2 regions of the Mitsuaria sp. BK037 genome follow, and region 1 is predicted to be linked to the other one. Evidence: riboswitches for the same ligand, from Rfam matches in the RefSeq annotation. Region 1 holds a riboswitch; the other holds the start of a gene.
What was found. A riboswitch is a leader RNA that binds a small molecule or an ion and turns the genes downstream of it on or off. The one in region 1 is predicted to bind cobalamin.
Positions count from the first base shown of each region.

Region 2: another riboswitch for cobalamin. It lies ahead of FHT37_RS23395 (TonB-dependent siderophore receptor); the one in region 1 lies ahead of FHT37_RS08970 (TonB-dependent receptor domain-containing protein).

Region 1 covers NZ_JACHYS010000001.1:2,165,592-2,170,982, reverse strand. The annotation lists gene FHT37_RS08970 (TonB-dependent receptor domain-containing protein) at 1-1,882, opposite strand, end outside; cobalamin riboswitch at 1,952-2,228, opposite strand; gene FHT37_RS08965 (LysR family transcriptional regulator) at 2,327-3,250, opposite strand; gene metE (5-methyltetrahydropteroyltriglutamate--homocysteine S-methyltransferase) at 3,347-5,391, shown strand, end outside.
Region 2 covers NZ_JACHYS010000004.1:543,350-548,740, reverse strand. The annotation lists gene pth (aminoacyl-tRNA hydrolase) at 1-417, shown strand, start outside; gene FHT37_RS23400 (hypothetical protein) at 419-997, shown strand; cobalamin riboswitch at 993-1,260, shown strand; gene FHT37_RS23395 (TonB-dependent siderophore receptor) at 1,368-3,287, shown strand; gene cobU (bifunctional adenosylcobinamide kinase/adenosylcobinamide-phosphate guanylyltransferase) at 3,371-3,997, shown strand; gene FHT37_RS23385 (ABC transporter substrate-binding protein) at 3,994-4,989, shown strand; gene FHT37_RS23380 (iron ABC transporter permease) at 4,989-5,391, shown strand, end outside.

The DNA of each region.
Region 1 (5,391 bases):
TTATGTCATAGCGCACGCCGACCCAGGCCTGGCGGCCGAGGCCCTGGTAGGCGTAGACCGGCTCGACATCGCGGTCCGCCGCGTTGAGGACCTTGGCCTCCAGGCGCCATTGCGGCAGGAAGCGCCAGCTGGCGCGCAGGTCGAGCAGTGCGTAGCCGCCCAGCGTGGCGCCGATGTCCGGTCGCTTGCCGATGTCGGTCAGCGTCGCCCCCGCGCTCCAGGCGCCGGTGTCGTAATCGACGGAGACACTTTCCTGGTGCGCCGCGCGACGGATCAGCCGCGCGCCTGTGTCGGTGTCCTTCGCATCGAGGAAGTCCACGTTCGCGGCCAGGTTCCAGTTGCCGATGCGGTGCGCGCCGGTCAGCGTCGCGCCGGTGAGCTTGGCCCGGCCGACGTTGGCCGCGCAGCCGAAGGCGAAGTCCGGTGCCGGCGGGCACAGGGCCGGATCGGGGTTGTAGATGATCAGGTCCTTGACCTTGTTGCGATAGACCGTCGCCGACGCGCTGCTCGCGCCGGAGCGCCAGTTCAGGCCGATCTCCGCGCTGCGGCCCTGCTCGGGACGGATGTCGCGGTGGCCGTAGAAGGGGAAGTCGGTGTCGTTGAAGGTCGGCGCGCGGAAGGTCTTGCCAGCCAGCGCCCGCAGCTTCAGCGTCGGACTCAGCGCGATGCTGCCGCCCAGGCTGCCGGTGGTGTTGTCGCCGTAGACCGAGTTCTCGTCGCGGCGCAGGTTGGCCTCCAGGGCGGCCGGGCCGAACAGGCCGCTGTAGCCCGCGATGTAGGCGTTGTTGGTGCGCTTGAGCGTGTCGCTGGTGACGCCGTCCGCCTTTTCCTCGAGGCGCTCGTAGGCCAGCACCAGTTGCTGGTCCGGCGCCAGGCGCAGCGCGTTCTGCCAGGTCGCCTGGTCGCGGGTGGTTTTGAAGCGCGTCGCGTCGGTCAGGCCGCTGACCGAGTCGTCGGTGCCGCGCGCGAACTGCAGCGTCGTCGTCCAGATCGGCGAGAGCGTGCCGCGGTAGTCGAGCGCCGCCTGGCGCGTCTTGAGCCGGTTGCGGAAGTCGCCTTCCGGATGCGCGACGAACTGGTCGTCGAAAGTCGCGCTGTCGTATTGCGCGTTCAGGCGGCTCTGCGTCGCGCTGACGCCGATGTGGTGGCCCTCGGCCGGCGTGAAGCCCAGCCGGGCCGACGCCACCGTGCGGGTGAAGCCGTCCTTGTCCGGGTTGTAGGAGCTGTTGCCGCGGTCGCCGCGGATCGCGGTCGTGCCGTCACTGGTGTCGCGGCTGAGGCTGGCTGCGTAGTCGAAACCGGCCCGCGCGCCGCTGACCGAGACGTCGCCCTGGCGCGAGCCGTATTCGCCCACGGCCGCACCGGCACGCAGGTCCAGCGGGCCCTGGCCCTGCCGGGTGACGATCTGGATCACGCCGCCGACCGCATCGGCGCCGTACAGGCCGGAGGCCGGACCGCGCAGGACCTCGATGCGCTCGATGTTGGCCAGGCTCATGGCCTCGAAGGACACCTGGCCCAGCGTCGCCGAGCCGACCCGCACGCCGTCGATCATCACGACCGTGGCGCTGGTGTTGGCGCCGCGCAGAAAGTAGCCCGCCGTCTGGCCGGGACCGCCGTTGGCCGCCAGCTGCAGGCCGGCGTAGCGGCGCAGCACGTCGGCGACGCTGCCGGCGCCGCTGTCGCGCAGGGTGTCGGCGTCGATGAGCACGACGTCCGCGACGCTGCGGCTCAGCGGCTGCGCCTCACGGGTGCCGATGACGATGACCGGGTCGAGCGAGGACTGCGCGACGGCGACGGAGGGGACGGTGGACAGGACCGGTGCGGCGATCAGCGCGGCACGGGCAACGGCGCGCAGCGCGGCGCGGGGACGGGAGGCTTGCATGTCGGAATCACAAAGCGGCGGCAGACGGCCGCTTCCCCGCGGCCGCATGCGGAATGGACCCATCACGGGGCGATGGGTCCGCCTGTTGGCCGGTATCCGGGCTGTCGGAAGAACGAACCCGTGGTGCCTTCCCGGACGACCGTCCAGTGGATCCAGCCACGAGTCGCGCGCCGCTGGGGCCGATGCCATCGGGGGGCGACGGCGTCGGCCGGGGCGCGCCTTCCGCTTACCGTTGCGGGGGCAGCTCAGGTTGGGGCCGTGGCCGCGGGCGGGCGACCCTTCCTGATTCCCGTTGAACTGCGCCGGCGGAGGGCCGGGCGCGAGCACCAACGGGCGGCATCATAGCGGCGGCCCCGTGGCGCCGATGCCGCATCCGGGCCTGACCACGGGGCGGGGCGCTCGGCACGCCGCCGGCCTCACCGGCCTCACCGGTTCGGCGCGCGCTCACAACAGGCTCACGCCGCCCAGGTTCACCAGCGAGGTCTCGCGCATGATCCGCACGAAATCGGCCAGGAAGGGCTTGGCCGCCAGCCGCCCGGTGCTCACCGCGTAGAGCCGGCCGGTCAGGCCCGATGGCCCGATGCGCTGGCGCGCCACGTAGCCCCGCGCCAGGTAGCCCTCGACCGCCCACAGCGGCAGTGCCGCGAAGCCGCGCCCGCTCGCGACCAGCTGCAGCATCGCCACCGTCAGCTCGCTGGTGCGGCGTGGCGGCGTCACGCCGGCGGGCTTGAGCACGCTGCGCACCAGGTCCAGCATCTCGTCGGGCACCGGGTAATGGATGTAGGCCTGCGCGGCGAAGTCCTCGGCCTCCAGCCAGGGCTTGGCCAGCAGCGGGTGCCCCTTGGGCAGCAGCGCCACGATCTCGAAGCTGAACAGCGGATGCACCGCGACGCCCGCTTCCTCCGCGTCCACGTCCGAGACGATCGCCAACTCGGCGCGGTCCTGGTGCAGCAGCCCCACCGGATCGGCCTGGAAGCCCGACACGATGTCGAGCTCGACCTCCGGCCAGCGCTCACGGAAGGCATCCATCGCCGGCATCAGCCAGTCGAAGCAGGTGTGGCACTCGACCGCGATCCGCAGCTGTCCGGCCGATCCCTCGACCAGCTTGCGCACGTCGCGGTCGGCCTCGTCGATCTGCGGCAGCACCAGCTCGGCGAGCTTGAGCAGCCGCTGCCCCGCCACGCCGAAGCTCAGCGGCGAGGACTTGCGCTCGAAGAGCTCGGTGCCGTAATGGTCCTCCAGCCCCTTGAGCTGGTGCGACAGCGCCGACTGCGTGAGGTTCAGCAGCTGGGCCGCGCGCGAGAGGTTGCCCGCCTCGCGCAGGGCCAGCAGCGTGCGTAGGTGGCGCAGCTCCAGAGGTGTTTGCATGAGCGAACCTAATGACGAAGACGAAAAACTTTCGTTTGAATCATAGTGCGCTCGCGGCGAACATTCCGAATCCCATTCAATTTCGACGAGAACAACATGATTCGGACTCATGTGCTGGGCTTTCCCCGCATTGGCGCCAACCGCGAGCTGAAGTTCGCCCTGGAGCGCCATTGGCGCGGCGAGATCGACGAGGCGGCGCTCCAGGGCGTCGCCGCCGAGTTGCGGGCCCGGCACTGGCGCCTGCAAGCCGGCGCCGGGCTGGACCACGTCACCGTGGGCGACTTCGCGCTCTACGACCAGGTCGCCGACTTGATCCAGCTGTTCGGCTGCGAGCCGGCACGCTTCGGCTTCACCGGCGAGGAGTCGCCGCTGCGGCGCTACTTCGCCATGGCGCGGGGCGTGGCGGCGCATGAGCACGGCGAGGCCTGCGGTTGCGGCGCTTCGGCGGGCGAGGGCGCTGCGGCGCTGGAGATGACCAAGTGGTTCGACACGAACTACCACTACCTCGTCCCCGAGTTCGACGCCGCTACCGCCTTCACGCTCCATGCCGACCGACTGCTGGCCGAGGTCGACGAGGCGATCGCGCTCCCGGCGAGTCCCAAGGCCGCACTGCTCGGGCCGGTGAGCTTCCTGTTCCTGGGCAAGAGCAAGGAGGCGGGCTTCGACCGCCTCGCGCTGCTGGACCGCCTGCTGCCGGTGTACGAGCAGCTGCTGGTGAAGCTCGCGGCGCGCGGCGTGACCTGGGTGCAGCTCGACGAGCCCATCCTCGGCCTGGACCTGGCGCCGGCCTGGCAGGACGCGCTGCGCCGAGCCTACGAGCGGCTCGGCCAGGTCGACCAGCAGGTGCTGCTGGCGAGCTACTTCTCGCCGCTGGCGGGCAACCTGGCGCTCGCCTGCGGGCTGCCGGTGGCCGGGCTGCATGTGGACGCGGTGCGCGCCGCCGGTGAGCTGCTGGACGTCGCGCGGACGCTGCCGCTGGACCGGGAGTTGTCGGTCGGCATCGTCGATGGCCGAAACGTCTGGCGCGCCGATCTGGACGCGGCGCTCGAGACCGTGCACGAGGTGCGCGAGCTGCGCGGCGGGCGGCTGTGGCTGGCGGCGTCGTGCTCGCTGCTGCATGTGCCGATGAGCCTGCGCGACGACCCGGTGGTCGATGCCGACGTGCGGCCGTGGCTGGCCGGCGCGGTCGAGAAACTGGAGGAGCTGCGCGTGCTCAAGCGCGCGCTGTGGGGCGACGAGGCGGCGGTGGCCGATGCGCTGATCGAGGCGCGTCAGGCGCGCGCCTCGCGCTTGGCGAGTCCGCGCGTGCGCCGGCTCGACATCGCCCGGCGCGTCGCGGCGCTGCCGGCGGATGCGGACCGGCGCGCGTCCCCGTTCCCGCGGCGCCAGGCCGCGCAGCGTGAGCGGCTGCGCCTGCCCGCCTTCCCGACGACCACGATCGGCTCGTTCCCGCAGACGCCGGCGATCCGCGCGGCGCGCGCGGCCTTCAAGCGCGGTGAGCTCGATGCCGAGGCCTATCGCGCCGCGATGCGCGGCGAGATCGAGGACGCGGTGCGGCGCCAGGAGGCGCTCGGGCTGGACGTGCTGGTGCACGGAGAAGCCGAGCGCAACGACATGGTCGAGTACTTCGGCGAGCAACTGGACGGTTTCGCGTTCACCGCCAACGGCTGGGTGCAGTCCTACGGCTCGCGCTGCGTGAAGCCGCCGGTGCTGTTCGGCGACGTCGCGCGGCCGGCGCCGATGACGGTCGAGTGGACGCGCTTCGCGCAGGGCCTCACCGAGCGGCCGATGAAGGGCATGCTCACCGGGCCGATCACGATCCTGCAATGGTCCTTCGTGCGCGACGACCAGCCGCGCGCCGACACGGCGCTGCAGATCGCGCTGGCCATCCGGGACGAGGTCGCCGACCTGGAGGCGGCCGGCATCGCTGTCATCCAGATTGACGAGCCGGCGATCCGCGAGGGACTGCCGCTGCGCCAGGCGGAGCGGGCCGGCTACCTCGCGTGGGCGACGCGTGCCTTCCGTGTCGCCGCGTCACCGGTCGGCGACGCGACGCAGATCCACACGCACATGTGCTACTCGGAGTTCAACGACATCCTCCCGGACATCGCCGCGATGGATGCCGACGTCATCACCATCGA
Region 2 (5,391 bases), on a different contig from region 1:
GCGCCGGGCGAGCTCAAGCTCAAGCAGGGCGGCGGCAACGCCGGCCACAACGGCCTGAAGGACATGCAGGCCCAGTTGGGCAGCGCGAACTTCTGGCGCCTGCGGCTGGGCATCGGCCACCCGGGCCACAAGGGCGAGGTCGCCGGTTATGTGCTGCGCAAGCCGCCGCTGGCGGAGCGCCAGGCGGTGGAGGACAGCATCGCCAAGTCCTTCGAGGCCTTCAAGCTGATGACCGCCGGCGACATGGCCAAGGCCGTGGCGCTGCTGCATGCCAAGCCGCCCAGACCCAAGCCGCCCCGCCCCGCCCACCTGCCGCCGAAACCTGGCGTCCCACCGACGGGGGCGTCGGCCGCCGCCACGCCGGCGACGTCCACTCCCCCCGTGCCCGATCCCGTTCCCCCGACCTCCGGAGCCTGACATGCCGACGCGCGCCCCCTCGATCCTGATGACTGTTGTGCTGGTCCTCATGTTCGGCGCGGCGCACGCGCAGCCCGAGAGCGCCAAGCCCAAGCCCGCGCAGGAACGCACCTTCGGCTACTACCGCTGCGGCCCGCAGGGCCTGGACCTGCGCGACAGCCCCTGCCCCGAAGGCCCGTCGCAGGCGCTGGACCTGCCGCAGGACCGCGTCGATCCGAAGGAGGCCGCCGCCGCCCGAAAGCGCGCCGCCGACGAGTCCCGCGAGCTCGCAACGCGGCAGCGCGAACGCGAACGCCTCGCGGGGCAATCGCCCGCACCCGCCGCCGCCGGCATCGATGGCTCGATCGAGCCCCGGCCCCCGAAGGCGTCGACGCGCCCCTCCAAGCCCGCCGATCCGAAGAAGCCCAAGCCCAAGGATCCGAAGCAGCCGCCCAAGAAGAAGCCCAAGCTGCCGAAGTCGCCCGACCCGTCGCTGCCGCCCAAGCCGACGACCAAGCCCGGCAAGAAGGCGCCCGCGATGGTCGGCGATGGCGCGCTCCAGCCACTGCCCAGACGCGGCGAGGCGGAAACACCTCGCTAGAATGCGCGCCGTTGGTGCTCGCGCGGACATTGCGTCCGTGCAGTTAAACGGGAATCAGGAAGCGGGCGCATCGCCGATGCGCGAGCCAACCTGAGCTGTCCCCGCAACGGTAAGTGGCCGCCGGCCGCGCGCCCCGGATCCTGACGAAGGACCCGGCACGCCGCCGGCACTGCCTGTCCCCATGTCCACTGGCGCGTCCGCGCTGGGAAGGACACAGGCAGCGGCCACCAGCCCGGATACCGGCCAACAGGTGGTGCCCGCCAGCCGATCCCGACCCGCCCGCTGGCGGATCGACGACGCAGCCGGCGGCATCGTTCCTCAGACGTCCTGCGGGTGAGCAGGGCCCTGAACCCGTCGTTGGTCCGTTCTCATGCTTCCGTTCGTTTCGCGCGCGCGCGCCGGTGCCCGCTCGCTGCTCGCCTTCACGCCGCTGGCGCTCGCCGCCACGGCCTTCGCGCAGTCCGCGCCCCCCTCCACCCCGGACGTTTCCTCGGCAGACGCCACCGCTCCCGCGAGCCGGCTCGACGAGGTCACCGTCACCGGCTCGCGCAGCCCGATGCGGCTGGGCGACATCGCCGCCGACCTCACCGTCATCAACCGCGACACCATCGAGCGCCAGGGCTTCGGCAACGTCGCCGCGCTGCTGCGCAACGTCGCCGGCCTGCAGATGACCAACAACGGCGGGCCGGGCAACACCACCTCCGTCTTCATCCGTGGCGCCGAGACCCGCCACACCGTCGTCCTGATCGATGGCGTGCGCATCGACGGCCAGTCCACCGGCGGCGCGCGCTGGGAGAACCTGCCGGTCTCGCTGATCGATCGCGTCGAGGTGCTCAAGGGCCCGGCCAGCGCGCTGTACGGCTCCGACGCCATCGGCGGCGTGGTGCAGATCTTCACGCGCCAGGGCAGCGGCCGGCCGCAGCTGGACCTGGGCGTCGGCGGCGGCAACCTTGGCCAGGTCAAGGCCGACGTCTCGCTGCTGGGCGGCAATGCGGACTTCGACTACGCCGGCTCGCTGGCCGTCGACCGCGGCACCGGCTTCAACGCCTACGGCCTCACGACCAGCAGGAGCTTCAATGCCGACAAGGACGGCTGGCGCAACTACAACGGCAGCCTGCGCCTGGGCGGCCGCATCGCCGAGGGCCAGCGCCTGGAGCTGCTCGGCCTGAAGAGCCGCAGCGACGTCGGCTACGACGCCGGCAAGAACGCCGACGACCGCGGCATCACCGAATCCATCGCCGCCAAGCTCAGCCTGAAGTCGGTCTGGTCGCAGGCGCTGTCGACGCAGCTCTCCGTCGGCCAGTCCGAAGAGAACTACGAGACGCGCCCCAGCGCCCCCTACCTGACCAGAACCCGCATCCGCAGCGCTTCGCTGCTGGGCTTCTACCAGATCAATGCCGCGCACCAGCTCAATGGCGTGCTGGAGCGGCGCGAGGACCGCCTCGTCAACGCCGACCTGGTCGGCGGCGGCGCCGGCACGCGCAGCCAGAACGCGGTCGGCCTGAGCTACCTCGGCACGCTGGGCGCGCTGAGCCTGCAGGCGCACGGCCGCCACGACGACGACAGCGAGTTCGGCGGCATCGACACCGGCAGCCTGGCGGCCGGCTACCGGCTCGGTGGCGGCTGGCGGGTGACGGCCTCGGCCGGCAACGCCTTCCGCGCGCCGACGCTGTTCCACCGCGGCAGCGTCTACGGCCCGGACACCAGCCGGGGCTTCCCGGAACTGCGGCCGGAACGCGGCCACAACCGCGAGGCCGGCCTGGCCTGGACCCAGGGCGACCTGGACTTCGCCATCACCACCTTCCGCAACCGCGTCAGCGACCTGATCGCCTTCGGCGCCGCGGGCAGCTGCCGCTCCACGACCGGCTGCTACACCAACGTCGCGCGCGCGATGCTCAAGGGCACCAGCCTGAAGGGCGGCGCGACCCTGGGCGCGGTCAAGCTCAGCGCCACCGCCGACTTCCTCGACCCGACCGACGCCAACACCGGCCGCCAGCTGCAGCGCCGCGCCAAGCGCTTCGGCACGCTGCGCGCCGAGACGACGCTGCGCGCCTGGACGCTGGGCGCGAACCTGGTCGGTTCCGGTGAGCGCTTCGACGACGCCGCCAACAAGACCCGGCTCGGCGGCTACGGCCTGCTCAACCTGGACGCGCAGTTCGCGTTCGCCAAGGACTGGCGCCTGCAGCTGAACGTCGACAACGCGTTCAACCGCCAGTACCAGACGGCGAACTTCTACAACCAGGCGGGCCGGACCTGGTTCGTGATGCTGCGCTACGCGCCGACGCTGTGAGCGCTGCCCGCCTCGACTCCCGTCCCCCACCGCGCGGACCCTCGCGGTAAGGTCCGCACTTCCCCTTCGCCCCGGAGCCCCGGATGCCTGCTCATCACCTGATCGTCGGCGGCCAGCGCAGCGGCAAGTCGCGCCATGCGGAGCGCCTCGCGCTGCGCTGGGCGCGCACGCCGGGCCATCGGGTCACGGTGGTCGCGACCGCCGAGGCCCATGACGACGAGATGCGCGAGCGCATCGCCCGCCACCGCGCCGACCGGCCGGCCGGCTTCGACACCGTCGAGGCGCCGCTGCAACTGTGCGAGGCGCTGCGGGCGGCGGCATCGCCCCAGCGGCTGCTGGTCGTCGACTGCCTGACGCTGTGGCTCACCAACTGGCTGATGCCGATGGCCGGCGCGCCGCGCCTGGACGACTGGCGCGCCGAATGCGCCGAACTGCGGCGCCTGCTGCCGACGCTGGCCTCGCCGGTGATCTTCGTGTCCAACGAGGTCGGATGGGGCGTGATGCCGATGGGCCGCGAGGTGCGCGCCTACGTGGACGAACTGGGCCGGCTCAACCAGCAGGTCGCGCGGCAGTGCGGCGAGCTGACGCTGATGGTGGCCGGTCAACCGTGGACGCGTCCGGTCGCGCCGCTCGACGAGGACCAGGACGACAACGAGGCGGCCGCCCGCGGGCGCGTCGACGCCACGGACAACGAGGAGAACAAGCGATGAAGTCGATGGGACCCCTGCGCCGCGCCGAGGACGCGCCGGCGCTGCGCCGCAACGCGCGGTCGTGGCGGGCGGTGGCCCGGACCGCACTGTCGCTGGCCACACTGGTGCTGACCGCGACTGCGGCGGTCGCCGCGCCGATCACGATCCAGGACGACCGCGGTCACACGGTGACCTTGCCGGACGTGCCGCGGCGCATCGTCAGCCTGCTGCCTTCGCTGACCGAGACCATCTGCGAGCTGGGCGATTGCGCCAAGGTCGTGGGCGTCGACCGCTTCTCCAACTTCCCCGCCAGCGTGCAGAAGCTGCCCCGGCTCGGTGGCCTGGACGACACCAGCATCGAGGCCCTGGTCGCCCTCAAGCCCGACGTCGTCGTGGCCGGCGTTTCGGCGCGCGTCATTGATCGCCTGGAAGGCCTGGGTCTGCGCGTCGTGGCGCTGGAACCCAAGAGCATGAACGACGTCCAGCGGGTGCTGGGCAAGATGGGCCGTCTCCTGGGGAAGGAGGACGACGCGCGCCGCCTGTGGAACCGGGTCGACGGCCACATCGCGCAGAGCGCCGCCACGCTGCCGCCGGCCGCGCGCGGGCTGAGCGTCTATTACGAGGTCGACGCCGGGCCCTATGGCGCCGGCACCGCGTCCTTCATGGGCGAGATCCTCGCCCGGCTCGGCGCGAAGAACATCATCCCGGCCGAACTCGGGCCCTTCCCCAAGCTCAATCCCGAGTTCATCGTCCGCGCCGACCCGCAGGTGATCATGGTCGGCCAGCGCAACGCCGCGGGCCTGCCGCAGCGACCGGGCTGGTCCGCGATCCGCGCCGTCAAGCAGCAGCGCATCTGCGTCTGGGTGCCGGCCGAGTCCGACGTGCTGGTGCGCCCCGGCCCGCGCATGTCGGAAGCGGCGGCGCTGATGGCGCGCTGCCTGCGCGAAGCGGCGCAGGGGCCGGTGGCCTGGCCGACCACGCCCTTCAACGCACCGCCCGGAGGCATGCGCTGATGCGCGCCAAGTCCGCTTCGTCGGCCACGTCGGCTCCGTCGGCCTCATCGGCTGCGTCGGCTGCGTCGGCTGCGTCGGCTGCGTCGGCAGCATCGGCTGCATCGGCTGCATCGACCGCGTCCGCCAGGATCGCCGCGCAGTTCGTCGCGCTGCTCGTGCTGGGCGCGGTGCTGCTCGCGCTGGGCCTGGCGATCGGCAGCCTGGGCTGGAGCCCCTGGACCGAGGCCGGCGACACGATGCGGTTGATCCTCTGGGACATCCGCGCGCCGCGTTCCCTCGGGGCCTGGTTGGCGGGCGCGCTGCTGGCGCTGGCCGGCGCGGTCGCGCAGGGCCTGTTCCGCAACCCGCTGGCCGATCCCTACCTGCTCGGCTGCTCGGCCGGCGCATCGCTGGGCGTGGCCG